Regions from separate parts of the Pseudoalteromonas sp. SG43-6 genome, predicted to be linked through region 2. Evidence: predicted binding sites of a transcription regulator. Region 2 holds the regulator's gene; the other holds the start of a gene.
The links. The regulator FliA, encoded in region 2, starts transcription of late flagellar genes. The targets are predictions, from matches to a motif close to CTAAAGNTNNNNNNNNNNNNGCCGATA.

Region 1 (7,683 bases), on a different contig from region 2:
AGCTTGAATAAATAGCGACAACTGGTTTTAAGCCTTCGCAGGCAAAACCTGCGGCTAAAGTAACCGCGTGTTGCTCGGCAATGGCAACATCAAAATATTGCTCAGGGTATTCTTTTGAAAAACGCACCATGCCTGAGCCTTCACGCATAGCCGGGGTGATTGCCATAAGCTTTTCATCTTGACTTGCCATGTCACACAACCAATCGCCAAATACTTTAGAAAAAGTCGCAGCGCCTGGTTTTGATTTTGGTAGGCTGGAAATCGCAGGGTCGAACTTAGGTACGCCGTGATAGCCTATTGGATCTGCTTCTGCTGGTTTATAGCCTTTACCTTTCTGGGTTTTGATATGCAGTAACTGCGGCCCTTTTAGGTTACGCATATTGCGCAGTGTATCAACCAACATGTTTACATCATGACCATCAATTGGGCCAATGTAATTTAAGCCTAACTCTTCAAAAAAGGTGCCTGGGATAACCATGCCTTTTAAGTGCTCTTCCATGCGGCTGGCTAATTCTTTTACTGGTGGCACGCCAGATAGCAGCTTTTTACTACCTTCACGAATGTTAGTGTAAAAACTGCCTGATAAGATACGAGCGAAATGATTAGTTAGTGCACCGACATTTTCAGAAATCGACATTTCGTTATCGTTTAATATGATCAGCATGTCAGATTTAACATCACCTAAGTGATTCATTGCTTCAAACGCCATGCCCGCGGTAATCGCACCATCACCAATAACCGCTACTGTTTTTCGTCCTTTGCCTTCTTTTTGCGCCGCAATTGACATGCCTAAAGCAGCAGAAATCGAGGTGCTTGAATGGCCAACACTAAAAGTGTCGTAGTGGCTTTCTTCACGAAATGGAAACGGATGTAAACCGTCTTTTTGGCGGATCGTGTGCATTTGATCACGGCGCCCTGTGAGAATTTTATGTGGGTATGCTTGATGGCCTACATCCCATACTAAGCGATCTTCAGGGGTGTTATATACATAATGAAGCGCTACAGTAAGCTCAACTGTGCCTAAACCTGATGCTAAGTGACCACTACTTTGCGAGACTGAGTTTAGTAAGTAATCACGTAACTCATTACTAAAAGCAGGTAATTTGTCTTGCGCTAAATCACGCAACTGGGCTGGTTCGTCAACCAAACCTAATAATGGATACTTGCTACTATCAAGTGTCATGATTTTTAATACATCCTTCGCTAACCAGAGGTCATTATAGCGTAATATTACTCTGATTCTTTAGTTATTTTGTACATCATTACTTGCTCAAGCTAGAGCCTAGAATTAATAATCGCGTTCAACAATATATTTTGCCAAGTTTTCTAGCTCAGAAGTGTCAGCATCTATTGCTGCTAACGCATCGAGTGCGCATTTTAGTAATGATTGTGCTTTTTGTTTTGCACCTGTAAGCCCAAGTAGAGCAGGGTAGGTCGCTTTATTTGCTGCAACATCGGAGCCTTGTGGTTTACCTAAGACTTGGGTATCACCTTCGATATCAAGAATATCGTCTTGCACCTGAAAAGCCAGCCCAATTGCATCACCAAACTGTTTTAATTGTAATAATGTTTGTTGATTTGTATCAGCTGCGCATAATGCACCTAAAGTAATTGCACAATTTAACAAAGCACCTGTTTTTAATTTATGGATACGTTCGAGCTCAGCTAAATTGACTAATTTGTCAGTCGCTGCAATATCCAGTGCTTGACCACCGACCATACCTTCAATACCCGATGCTTTGGCAAGTGCTGCAATCATTTTTAACTGTTGCTGTGCAGGAACGTTAAATGAATGGTTAGCAATTAAATCAAACGCTAATGTTTGCAGCGCATCACCGGCTAAAATAGCATGAGCTTCGCCATAGACAATATGGCAAGTCGGTCTACCACGTCGCAGGTCGTCGTCATCCATCGCGGGTAAATCATCATGAACTAACGAATAACTATGAATACATTCAATAGCAGCAGCCAACACGTCTAAATCTTGTTTATTTGCGCCAAGCATTTTTCCCGTGGCATACACTAAAAATGGTCGTAATCGTTTACCGCCATTTAAAACGCTGTAGTGGGTGGCTTGTTTGATGCTGTGCTCGGTATCGAGCGGTTGCTCAAAATACCGATTGAGAGTGGCTTCAACATCTTGTTGAGCACATTTTATTTGCTCTGTTATTAACACCCGTTATTCCAAATCATTATCAAAGTTAGTAAGTGGTGACTGACTATCACTACCCATTAAAATAGCTACTTTTTGTTCAGCTTGTTGTAACTTACTTGAAGATGCGCCGGCTAAAGCAATACCGCGTTCAAACTGTTTTAATGATTGCTCAAGGGAAAGCTCTCCTTGCTCCATTTCTGTGACGATTAAGGATAATTCATCAAGCGCTTGCTCGAAGCTTAGGTTCTCTGGTTTTTTCGTCGCCATACTGATTTAACTTAGATGATAGAAATGTGAGGCCAATTTTAGGGGGAATGCTAAACTAGGTCAAAGGGTGATGCATTTTTTTTGAATAATTAATTGTTTTCTTGCCACTTTTAATTATTTATACCTTTACTTAAGCCTTGCAGGTTATCAATGGTAGCTTAAAATGCTAAACAGGGTTGAAAACTTTCATTTCATTTTTTTCATTAAATGGTTTAAGTAATTCAATAGATTGCCGATAAGCTGTTAATAATAAAAATTTGTTGCTGGTAGCAACAAAGCATCGATTCCTCTGGAGGGGTAAGTGGATTTAGCAACCATTATAGGTATTCTCGGAGCTATTGGTCTTATTGCTATGTCAATGGTACTAAGTAGTGGCGGCGAAGTGGCTATGTTTTATAACACGCCATCGGTGGTTATTGTTTTCGGTGGTTCGATTTTTATAGTGTTATCAAACTATACGATGAGTCAATTCCTCGGTATCGGTAAAGTCGCGGCTAAAGCCTTCATGTTCAAAATAGAGTCACCTGAAGAGCTTATCGAAAAAGCAGTTGAACTTGCAGACTCGGCCCGTAAAGGCGGATTTTTAGCACTTGAGGAAGCAGAAATACCCAATGCGTTTATGCGTAAAGGGGTTGATATGCTTGTTGACGGTCATGACGCTGATGTTGTTCGTGCCACCTTGCAAAAAGATATTTCTCTTACTTCTACTCGTCATGAATCGGGGGCCGGTTTGTTTAAAGCGCTTGCCGATATTGCGCCTGCGATGGGTATGATAGGTACTTTGATTGGTCTAGTTGCGATGTTGTCGAATATGGATGACCCTAAAGCGATTGGTCCTGCGATGGCGGTAGCGCTTTTAACAACATTATATGGTGCGTTTTTAGCAAACGTGGTGGCAATTCCTATCCAAGTAAAATTGGAATTGCGTAAAGACGAAGAAGCAATGAATCAGCGGCTAATTTTAGATGCGGTATTAGGTATACAAGATGGCCAAAACCCAAAAGTCATCGAAGGTATTTTGAAAAACTACCTCGCTGAATCAAAACGAAAAGTGGATACTGAGGAGTAAGCATGTCAGATCAAGAGTGCAAGTGTCCACCACCCGGGTTACCAGCATGGATGGGTACCTTCGCGGATTTGATGTCACTATTGATGTGCTTCTTTGTACTTTTACTCGCGTTTTCAGAAATGGATGTACTTAAATTTAAACAAATCGCAGGCTCAATGAAGTTTGCCTTTGGTGTACAAAATAAAATAGAAGTAAAAGATATTCCCAAAGGAACATCCGTTATCGCGATGGAGTTCACCCCAGGTAAACCTGAACCTACTCCAATCGAAACCATTCAACAGCAAACTGTCGAAATGACCCAGCAAATGCTTGAGTTTCAGGCTGGTGATGAAAGCTCAGCTGGCGGTCGTCAAGAGCAACGCGGTAATAAGCGTGGCGGTGAGTCACAAAGTACAGCGCAACAACAAGCATCAGAACAATCTATTTCTGCAGCTGATCAAGAGCAGGTTAATGAGTTAGTTAAAAAGATAGCCCAGCAATTGGAACAACAAATCATGGATGGTGCTGTTGAGTTGGAATCATTAGGTCAGCAAATTATTATTCGTATTCGTGAAAATGGTTCATTTCCATCTGGGAGTGCATTTTTACAACCTAAGTTTAAACCAATCATTCGTGATATAGCTGCGTTACTAAAAGATGTGCCAGGCGAAATTACGGTGTCTGGTCATACTGATGATTTTCAAGTTTCGAATGAGCTGTATACCAATAACTGGGACTTATCATCGAAGCGTGCAGTTGCGGTTGCAACTGAAATGCAAAAAGCGCAAGGCTTTGATAAAACCAGAATGGTTGTTGTCGGTCATGCCGAAACTCGACCACTTGTTCCAAATGATTCTGATGCGGATAGACGACGTAATCGCCGCGTGGAAATTTCAATAATGCAAGGCAAGGCTAAGGAATCAGATCCGATAGATGTTCGTTAAGATGCTTGGCAAAATACCTAATTTAGCTTAAAGTAGTTTTTTAACAAGTGTAACGGAGTGTCTGATGAAAAACGTTGATAAATATAGCTATATGCCGGGCAATGGTTCTGGTGGCGATGATGAAGAGAAGAATGTTAAGTAACGTCAATGCCTAATTGGGTGAACAATTTAATTTTTATACTTGAATATAGCTGGGTGTTATTTTTACTCCCAGCTATTTTTGTATTTTACATACGTAAGGATTGGTTGGCATTACGCTTTGTCTTGATTACAGCTGTTTTCTTCTTGTATGGCGCTGTGATTTATTCAAGCCTTAGAGAGTTAGATGACCCTTATATTTGGCGTTATGTAGTTTGGGCTTTTAATGATATTGCTTGGATGGCTTTGATTGCTTACTGGGCTATTAAAGATAAAGTGTATCTTTGGCAAAGTGTGATCGGTCAATTGGTTGTAATCAGTGCGCCTATCTTACAATTATTTAGATTAGTGGATCGCCACCTTTGGGATTTATCGTATAGCACTATGCTATATAAAACGTTATTACCTTTAATCAATATTGGCACTGTCGTTGTGTGCTACCTTCCTCTGTTGTATTTATTTATGCGAAAAAATCGCAGTTTAAAGAGCTAATCATTAACTATTTGTAGATTAAATTACGTGTGCTAAACTACTGTGTAAATAACCAGTTGTTGATAGTGCCCTATGAAACTTTATATAGCCGAGAAGCCATCTTTAGGTCGTGCCATTGCTGATGCGCTACCAAAGCCTCATAAAAAACATGATGGCTATATTGAAGTGGCTAATGGCGATTGTGTTTCTTGGTGTATAGGTCACTTGCTCGTTTCCCCTTAAGGTATATGTTGTCAATTAATATAATTCATTGTTTTAAAATAGTTTTAATTGAATTCTATGCCATTATGTTAATTGACAATTGTCAAAGAAAAAATCTTAACGTGCAAATCAAATATATAGGTTTACGACTATGAATCTTGTTGCAATTGAAGGCTTTTCTTCTGTAAAAGATGTACTTTCAGAACCACTGAAAAAGTTAATTTTAGCTAAGAGCGAAGAAGGGGGGTATGCAAAGCTTTCTAATGTGATACTGAATATTTATGCAACTTTTGTTGATACTCAATGTTTAAGTGTCAAGCATGTTATTAATTACTCGGCTATTGATGTTTTAAATGATGAAAAAACCTTTCAAAATCATTTTTATCTACTTATAGGTTTTGTGTATGAGGAATTTAACGAATTTAGTAACGCGAGAAAATATACAATAACATTAAAAATCGGTAAGTTATTTTCAAGCATTGCATTAGATTTAAGTTTTCATACCTTTAATCCTTCAGTAGTTTTACAAAATAAAATTTCAAAAGATGCCATGAGTTGTATAGAACGATATAAGGCCTCTCCTCAAAATATAGATAAAATTAAACTGTTTTGTGGTTGGAATGTAACAAGTAAATTTGGTGATATGTACTTTATTCATTTGGAAACTATTCATGCTACTTATGGACCAACATTTACAAATGAAGTCTTACTGGCAATTCAGAACTATGGAGCTAAACAAAAATCAACGTCCTTATATAGAATTATTGGCAATATAATGCCTTTGCTCAACACTATTGCTAGATTGTATCCAAGTGAAGTAAGGATTAGAGAAGCACTATCAGAAAAACAAAGCAACAAAACATTCCTAGCTGTTTTAGGATGCATGATTGCAGATCAAAGACTTGCGGGTAATTCTATTGAAAACTTTTTGAATACAGTTTGGACCCAAGCAATTAATGTTTATATGAAAATTTTTGTCGACACTAATTTTTTTGGATTACCACAATTTGAAATTGTAAAACCAAAGTATAAAGTACAACCAAAAAGTAGTTTTTCAGTATCAACTGGTGGTGGATTAAATATAAAAAACACTCAAAAGCTTCTTTCAGGGATACCATTATCTATATCTGATAGTGAGGCAATAGAGGCTATCGCGTCTCGTATTAATCGTGATATTGAGCATATTAAGTTAGTTGCACTAAATAGAGTGGAGGAGCTTGTTTCCCGCCGGAAGCGCAATAAAGTATTTATTAATGAAGGAGTGGTAAGAAATTTCCCAGCCTGTAACTCTGGAACCAGTGCTCCTGTTGGGGTTGATAATTTACCTAATATAGTCGCTACATTTGAACACTATAAATGGAGCAAACCCTTACATAACTTCCCCATGACTCTTCAGGCTCCTGCGGACTTCTTAGTTCGGGAGTTAAATATACCCACTAGTACAAATATTTTATGTTTTTTAACTTTGTTAATCATCGAGCACCCCCAAATAACCCCCTCATGGATTGCAAATTGGGAGTTATTTAATCGCGATGGAAAAAAAGTAGGTTTCGTACAAGTAGGAAGTCAATATGCGATTGTCAGCTGTAAAATGCGTAAGGGAGTCAATAATGCTGAGCAGATTCTGATACTTAACGATAGATCAATTAGTATTGTTAAAAATCTTATTGAATATACTGATATTGCAAGGCAATGGTTAAAGCGCCAAGGTGATGATAATTGGAGATTTATGTGTTTACATTGCTTATCTATTGGCTCAAAGCCTACAACAATTGCATATGGCAACAGGAAAAAAATACAGCCCTTACCTCAATTTTATGCTTTATTTGATCAAGCTTCTCTTAATAAGAAAGGAGAGGTTATTTTATCAAAAGAAGAAGCTAATGATTTAGCGTGTAATATCAATCTGCGGCCAATTAGGTCGAGTCGAGCTCTACAAGTTTATTTTGAAACATATTCTGTTGTTGCTATGTCTGAAGCGTTAGGACATAAACAATTAAAGCCTGATTTACTAAGTAGTTATTTACCTGATGTAATACTTGAATATTTTAATAATAGGTGGATTAGAATTTTTCAAAATGCAGTTATTTGTAAAGCAATGAAACATTCACCATACCTAAGTAATGCAGCAGATTTAAGTGTAAATGAGCTTGATACTTTTATGACAAATCATGGTATTGGTGATCTTCCTGAGCACCTTTACAAAGGTAAGCAAGTTGCAACAAGTATAAATGCTGAACCTGATGAGATAAAAGGAGATTTTGATAAGCTAGTCATACCATTTTCTATTCCCCTCATTCAAGTTCTGACAGCCATAATTACTGTAGTGGAATCTTCTACTGAAGAAGTATCTGATTTTTTTATTAAATGGTATGAGTCTGCATGTTTTTTAATAAAACAATTAGAAATAAGTGTAGGGGAAAAAGCTAGTTTTGTTT
Region 2 (7,683 bases):
ATGCAGGATGTGCCAGATGCCGATGTAGTTGTCACCAACCCTACTCATTACTCTGTGGCATTAAAGTACGACACAGAGCGCGCTGGCGCGCCGATAGTCGTTGCCAAAGGCATTGATGAGATGGCGATGCAAATTAGGAAAATAGCCATTGGTAACGAGGTACCCATCCTTGAATCCCCCATGCTAACTCGAGCACTGTATCATACCGCCGAAGTAGGAGAGCAAATCCCTGACCAACTATTTACTGCAGTCGCACAAGTTTTAGCTTATGTATTTCAGCTTAAACGCTTTCAAAAAGGCCGTGGTAAACGCCCTACAAAATTGAATAAAACACTCCCAATTCCAGATGCCTATAAGTATTGATTTGAATAATCAGTATTCTTTTAAGCTAGTAATTAATAACTTGGAATAGTTATTGCAAATTCCGTTTAGTGTCAATTTTTTGAAATTGTAGAATTATGGAATTTAAAGCTGTATTACAACAACTTAATAAAGATAAAAAAGAGTATTTAAAAGGTGTTGGTACACCTTTGCTGGTGCTCGCTGCGTTGGGTATGGTGATTTTACCGTTACCGCCATTTTTACTCGACATTCTTTTCTCGTTTAATATAGCTTTAGCATTAGTGGTGTTGTTAGTGACAGTTTACACCATGAAGCCTGTTGAATTTGGTATGTTTCCAGCAGTGCTATTGATTGCAACGATTATGCGTTTGGCACTAAATGTTGCCAGTACCCGGGTGGTGCTGCTTGAAGGTCATAACGGTGGTGATGCCGCAGGTAAAGTTATTGAAGCTTTTGGTTCAGTGGTAATTGGTGGCAACTACGCGGTTGGTTTAGTGGTGTTTTTGATTTTGATTATCATCAACTTTGTGGTAATCACCAAAGGTGCAGGCAGGATCTCTGAAGTATCGGCACGCTTTACCTTAGATGCGATGCCAGGCAAACAAATGGCCATTGATGCTGACTTGAATGCGGGTTTTATTAGTGCAGAGCAAGCACGAGATCGCCGTGAAGAAGTCACCCGTGAAGCGGACTTTTATGGCTCTATGGATGGTGCGAGCAAGTTTGTAAAAGGTGATGCGATTGCTGGTATTGTAATACTGATCATCAATATTGTTGGCGGCTTGTTTGTTGGTATGATCCAGCATGATTTAAGCTTTGGCAACGCCATGGAAGTGTATACTTTGCTGACCATTGGTGATGGCTTAGTCGCACAATTACCATCATTACTGTTATCAATTGGCACTGCAATTGTTGTTACTCGTCAAAATGAATCGCTCAATATGGGCGATCAATTTAAGAAACAACTCGGTAACGAGAAATCATTATTTATCGCCTCGGGTATTTTAATCGTGATGGGTTTAGTACCGGGTATGCCACATTTTGCCTTTTTAAGTCTTGGTGCATTACTTGGTTACTTAGCGTATTACACCCAGCAAAATAAGCTAAAAGAAGCAGCAGCAAAAGAAGCAGAAGCTACCAATGGTGGTGCAACAGGCACTGGTGTTGCTAACAAGCAAGAGCAAAAAGAGCTAGGTTGGGATGATGTACAACAAGTTGATGTAATTGGCCTTGAAGTTGGCTATCGCTTAATTCCATTAGTTGATCAATCACAAGGTGGCGAACTATTAAACCGGATCAAAGGGGTACGTAAAAAGTTATCTCAAGAACTTGGTTTTTTAATTCCACCGGTGCATATTCGCGATAACTTAGAGTTAGACCCAAATGCATACAGAATTACCATGATGGGTGTTTCAAGTGGTGAGGGGGAGCTTAAGCACGGTGATGAGTTGGCTATTAATCCTGGCCAAGTATTTGGTCCAATAAAAGGCATTGCTACTAAAGATCCGGCCTTTGGTCTAGACGCTATTTGGATCAAACCAGATCAAAAAGATGAAGCACAATCACTCGGTTATACCGTGGTTGATGCAGCAACAGTGGTAGCAACGCATATTAGTCAGTTACTAACTAACAGCGCGGCCTTGTTACTCGGCCACGAGGAAGTGCAAAATCTATTAGATATGCTGGCAAAAAGTCATCCTCGTTTAGTTGAAGGGCTAGTGCCAGATATTTTACCACTAACAGCAATTGTTAAAGTATTACAAAATTTATTAAATGAAGGCGTTGCTATTCGCGATATGCGTTCAATTGTACAAACCCTTGTTGAGTATGGCCCTCGAAGCCAAGATCCTGATGTATTAACCGCAGCAGTGCGAATTTCACTGCGCAGATTAATTGTTCAAGACGCGGTTGGAATGTCATCAGAAATCCCTGTCATAACCTTGGCGCCTGAGTTGGAACAGATGTTGCATCAGTCACTACAAAATGCAGGCGACGAAGGTGCCGGAATAGAGCCAGGACTTGCAGAGCGACTTCAACAATCATTAAATGAAGCGCATCAAAATCAAGAAATGGCCGGTGAACCTTCGATATTGCTAACGTCAGGAATGTTACGCACTGTGTTATCTCGTTTTGTTAAGTACACCATTCCAGGATTGCGAGTGATGTCTTATCAAGAGGTACCAGACGAAAGACAGATCAAGATTGTCAGCTCAGTAGGCCAATAATCGGATTTTAAAGGGGTTGAACCATGAAAATAAAACGTTTTTTTGCTAAAGATATGCGCACCGCACTGAAAGAAGTTAAAGATGAACTCGGTGTAGATGCTGTAATCATGTCAAATAAAAAATTAGCCAATGGGGTAGAGATTGTTGCCGCCGTTGATTATGAAAAAGCAGCCCCGAAAGCACCTGCACAAGCACATGTTGCTACGGCACAAGCACAAACAAATGCTAACTTTGTTAAACCTGCGCCACAACGTTCACAGCCTGAGCCGCAAGCTGCGGTAGCTGATAGCTTACAAGCATTATTAGAGCGCCAATCACCGCGTCCACGCTCACCTGAGCTTGCATCGATGTTTAGCCAGTCAGGGATTGATACATCAACTCAGTATCAACCACAGCAAACTCGCCATGAACCACAAGCACATAATGATTTTGCTCGTCGCGATACTGCGTCGCGTCCACAAACGCAAGCACATAGCTTAGGTTTTGATGATGATCTAGAAAGTGGTTTTGATGATTTAGATACTCCGATGCCAACAAAAAGTGCAGCCAAAACAGATGAAATTACCGCTATGCGTGATGAAATGGCAGCGATGCGTCAATTACTTGAGTATCAAGTATCTGGCTTGATGCAACAAGATTTAGCGCGTCGCGACCCTACTCGCGCATGCATGATCGATCGTTTAGTCGGAATGGGTATTGACAGTGAAGTTGCAGAGCAAATGGCCTGTTTTATTCCCGATGATGTGTCACGTCAGCAAGCATGGCAAGCGCTATTGCAAATGGTTGAAAACCAAATGCATACTACAAATAATGAAATACTACGCCAAGGCGGCGTATATGCACTTGTTGGCCCTACTGGGGTTGGTAAAACTACAACCGTGGCAAAACTTGCAGCCCTTGGCGCACAAAAATATGGCGCAGATAAAGTTGCGCTTATTACCACTGATACTTACCGTATTGGCGCTTATGAACAGCTTGCTACTTATGGCCGAATCATCGGTTGTGGTGTAAAACAAGTTAAAGATGCCAATGAATTAGCAGAAGTTTTATATCATTTACGAAATAAGCGTCTAGTATTAATAGATACAGCGGGAATGAGCCAACGTGATTTACGTTTAACTGAGCAGTTAAATACACTAATGCGTAATCAACGTGTCGATATTCGCAATTATTTAGTGCTCAGTGCGACCGCACAAATTAATGTTTTACAAGAAACCGTAAGACACTTTAAGAAGGTACAATTAAGTGGCTGTATTTTCACTAAATTAGACGAATCATTAAGTTTAGGTGAGATTATTAGTATAGCGATTCAAAATCGCCTTCCAATAGGGTATCTTACTAACGGTCAGCGCGTTCCAGAGGACATTCGGGTCGCCAATGCAGAGAAATTAGTAAAAAAAGCAGAACAATTGTATTTAAAAAGAACAAAAGCACAACATTCACGACGCCAAGCAGTAGCGTCAAGCACAGTAGGGATGTATGATTAACACAGTATTAGATCAAGCAAGTGGCCTGCGTAAAATGAGTCAAAACAATAATAACGGCGTTAAAGTTATCGCTGTAACAGGTGGCAAAGGTGGCGTAGGGAAAACTAACGTCTCACTTAACACTGCGATTGCGTTGGGTCAGCTCGGAAACCGAGTGTTAGTACTGGATGCCGATTTGGGTTTAGCAAATTGTGATGTGATGTTAGGACTTAGGGTAGAGCGTAATCTATCTCATGTACTATCAGGTGAATGCGAGCTCGATGAAATTTTAGTTGAAGGGCCTGCAGGAATTAAAATAGTACCAGCGACGTCAGGCTCACAAAGTATGGTGGAACTTTCACCATCAGAACATGCTGGTTTAATTCGCGCTTTTAGTGAATTAAATACCGAATTTGATATATTAATTGTTGATACTGCTGCTGGTATCTCTGACATGGTATTAAGTTTTTCGCGCGCAGCGCAAGATGTCATGGTAGTAGTATGTGATGAACCGAGCTCAATAACTGATGCTTATGCATTAATCAAAGTATTGAGTCGTGAGCACGGTGTGTATAAATTTAAAATCGTTGCTAATATGGTGCGCAGCATGCGTGAAGGCCAGGAACTATTTGCTAAGCTCTCAAAAGTAACGGATCGCTTTTTGGATGTCTCAATGGAATTGGTAGCAACAGTCCCGTATGATGAAAATATGCGTAAAGCAACTCGTCGTCAGAAAGTGATTGTTGATTTATTTCCAAGTTCCCCAGCAGCAATAGCATTTAAAACATTAGCGACAAAAGCAGTTAAATGGCCTATACCTAATCAACCATCTGGTCATTTAGAATTTTTCATAGAAAAATTAGTAAACGGCTAACTATGACGGCATCGGTGAATAAAGCGATGGGATATCAATCGACACAAAATTTAAATGTGATTGTTGAGCGACATGCTTCCTTAGTCAAAAAAGTGGCTTGTCATTTAATCGCTCGTTTACCCGCGAGTGTGCAACTCGATGATTTGATTCAATCGGGGATGATAGGGTTAATTGAAGCATCAAAGAACTTTGATGCGACTAAAGGTGCAAGCTTTGAAACCTTTGCAGGCATTCGTATCCGTGGTGCGATGCTGGATGAAATGCGCCGAGGTGATTGGGCTCCACGCTCAGTGCACCGTAATAGCCGCAGAGTCGCTGAAGCGATTAGTGAGCTAGAAAGCAGCCTGAATCGAGAACCTAAAGACAGTGAAGTTGCTGAAAAACTTGATATTACGCTAGATGAGTACCATCATATTCTTAGTGATGTAAATTCAAGTAAAGTGTTAGGTATAGAAGACTTAGGGGTAGATGAAGATGTTATCACACCAGTGGGACATGATTTAGCACTGGACAAGCCCTTTAATAACGTTAAAAATGAACGCTTTAATCAATCATTATTAACAGCTATACAATCTTTACCTGAACGAGATGGGTTAGTATTGTCGCTGTATTATAACGATGAAATGAATTTAAAAGAGATTGGACATATACTCGATGTAAGTGAATCGCGTGTGAGTCAGATACATGGTCAGGCGATGATTAAGCTCAAAGCAAAAATCAATGACTGGATTAATTAGTAGTAAGTAAATATAGGTTCAGACCTCACCGGAGGATGTTTTGGATAAAAACATGAAAATTCTTGTTGTTGATGATTTTTCGACGATGAGACGTATTATCAAAAATCTGTTAAGAGATTTGGGTTTTACAAATGTACAAGAAGCTGACGATGGCTCAACAGCTTTACCGATGTTGCAGAATCAAGAATTTGATTTTGTAGTTACAGATTGGAACATGCCTGGCATGCAAGGAATCGATCTCTTGCGCGCTATTAGGGCCGATGACAGCCTGAAACACATTCCTGTTTTAATGGTAACAGCAGAAGCTAAAAAAGAACAAATTGTTGCTGCTGCACAAGCTGGTGTTAACGGTTATATCGTTAAACCATTTACAGCTGCAACACTGAAAACCAAATTGGAAAAAGTGTTTGAGCGTTTAGGTTAAATAAATAGGAGAGGCTTATGTCAGCACCTGCTGCGCCTCAGATCAGTTTAGAACAAGCCCGTCAGCTTGTGGTTTACCTTGAAAACGGTGAACAAGATAAAGCTGATCAGTTAATTATTGATGCGGCGTCAAAAGAGCAATCAGAATTATTTGCCGAAGTAGGCAAACTTACGCGTCAGCTTCATGATGCGTTGAAAAATTTTGAGCTTGATACACGTTTAGCTGATTTGACCAAAGATGCACTACCCGACGCGAAGCAGCGTCTTAACTATGTTATGGAAATGACCGAAAACGCTGCTAATAAAACCATGGATGCTGTAGAAGCAAGTTTACCCATTGCCCAACAGCTTGCTGATGACATTTCAGACATTAAACCCACTTGGGATCGTTTAATGAACCGTGAAATTGAGCTAGGTGAATTTAAAACACTTTGCCATAGCTTAGATAAGTTCATGAATAGCTCGCAAACTAAAACGGATGAGTTGCAAGGACTCATGACCAATGTGTTAATGGCACAAGATTTTCAAGATTTAACCGGTCAAGTGATCCGTCGGGTTATCGAGCTTGTTAGAGAAGTAGAAGACAGCTTGATCCACTTGTTGACAGCATTTGGCAGCCAAGATGATAGCGAAACAAAAACAATAGCACCAGTCATTGAAAAACCGCCTGCTGAAAATACACTTGCAGGCCCTGAAGGGCCAATTATTGATAAAGAATCTCGTGATGATGTTGTCTCAGGACAAGATGATGTTGATGATTTATTATCAAGCTTGGGCTTCTAAGAGGAGAAAACTGCATGAGCTTTGAAGTCGATGAAGATATTTTACAAGATTTTCTAGTAGAGGCTGGAGAAATTCTTGAGCTTTTGTCAGAACAGCTGGTGGAGCTTGAAAATAACCCAGATGATACCGAATTACTCAATGCAATTTTCCGTGGTTTTCATACGGTAAAAGGCGGCGCAGGCTTTTTAAGCATGACTGAACTAGTCGATGCTTGCCATGGTGCAGAGAACGTTTTCGATTTATTGCGTCAAGGTGTTCGTAAGGTTAATTCCGAACTGATGGACGTGATCTTGCAAGCACTCGATACTATCAACGAAATGTTTGCGACTATCCAAAGTAGAGAAAAACCAGAACCAGCAAATCCAGAATTACTCGCTGTTTTACATAAATTGGGGCTGCCGCCAACGGCTGAAGAATTAACTGGCAGTGCTGAACCTGCAGGCGATATCCCTGTTGTTGATGCTGATGATATTTTAGATGATTCTGACGATCCATTTGCGCTAGACTCATTATTTGATGGTCAAGTTGATAGCGATCAAAAAGATGTTCAAATCGATGAGATAACAGAAGATGAATTTGAGAGTCTGCTTGATGAGCTCCACGGACAAGGGAAAAGTCCTATAACGCCAACAACCACTGTCAGCAATGAATCATCAAATAGTGATATTACTGATGATGAATTTGATAATTTATTGGATGAATTGCACGGTATTGGTAGCTTCGGTCTAGTAAGTAATAAAGATACTGCAGGCACCGAAAGTGCTGCGCCTAAACCGACCCAAGCACCTTCAGCATCGACGAAAAGTAATGGTCCAGATGAAATCAGCGATGAT

Region 1: pomA (flagellar motor protein PomA) is a predicted target of FliA. The motif match lies at 2,634-2,660, and genes of this name have one in related genera.

Annotation. Positions count from the first base shown of each region.
Region 1 covers NZ_JACJEZ010000014.1:72,806-80,488, forward strand. Annotated here, with positions in the region: gene dxs (1-deoxy-D-xylulose-5-phosphate synthase) at 1-1,183, opposite strand, end outside; gene ispA ((2E,6E)-farnesyl diphosphate synthase) at 1,289-2,176, opposite strand; gene H5201_RS08180 (exodeoxyribonuclease VII small subunit) at 2,180-2,422, opposite strand; gene pomA (flagellar motor protein PomA) at 2,724-3,491, shown strand; gene H5201_RS08190 (flagellar motor protein MotB) at 3,494-4,414, shown strand; gene H5201_RS08195 (hypothetical protein) at 4,562-5,044, shown strand; partial or broken gene H5201_RS08200 (DNA topoisomerase III) at 5,117-5,254, shown strand; gene H5201_RS08205 (hypothetical protein) at 5,397-7,683, shown strand, end outside.
Region 2 covers NZ_JACJEZ010000006.1:68,132-75,814, reverse strand. Annotated here, with positions in the region: gene flhB (flagellar biosynthesis protein FlhB) at 1-363, shown strand, start outside; gene flhA (flagellar biosynthesis protein FlhA) at 459-2,567, shown strand; gene flhF (flagellar biosynthesis protein FlhF) at 2,591-4,054, shown strand; gene H5201_RS04010 (MinD/ParA family protein) at 4,047-4,907, shown strand; gene H5201_RS04005 (RNA polymerase sigma factor FliA) at 4,934-5,644, shown strand; gene cheY (chemotaxis response regulator CheY) at 5,685-6,068, shown strand; gene H5201_RS03995 (protein phosphatase CheZ) at 6,086-6,850, shown strand; gene H5201_RS03990 (chemotaxis protein CheA) at 6,865-7,683, shown strand, end outside.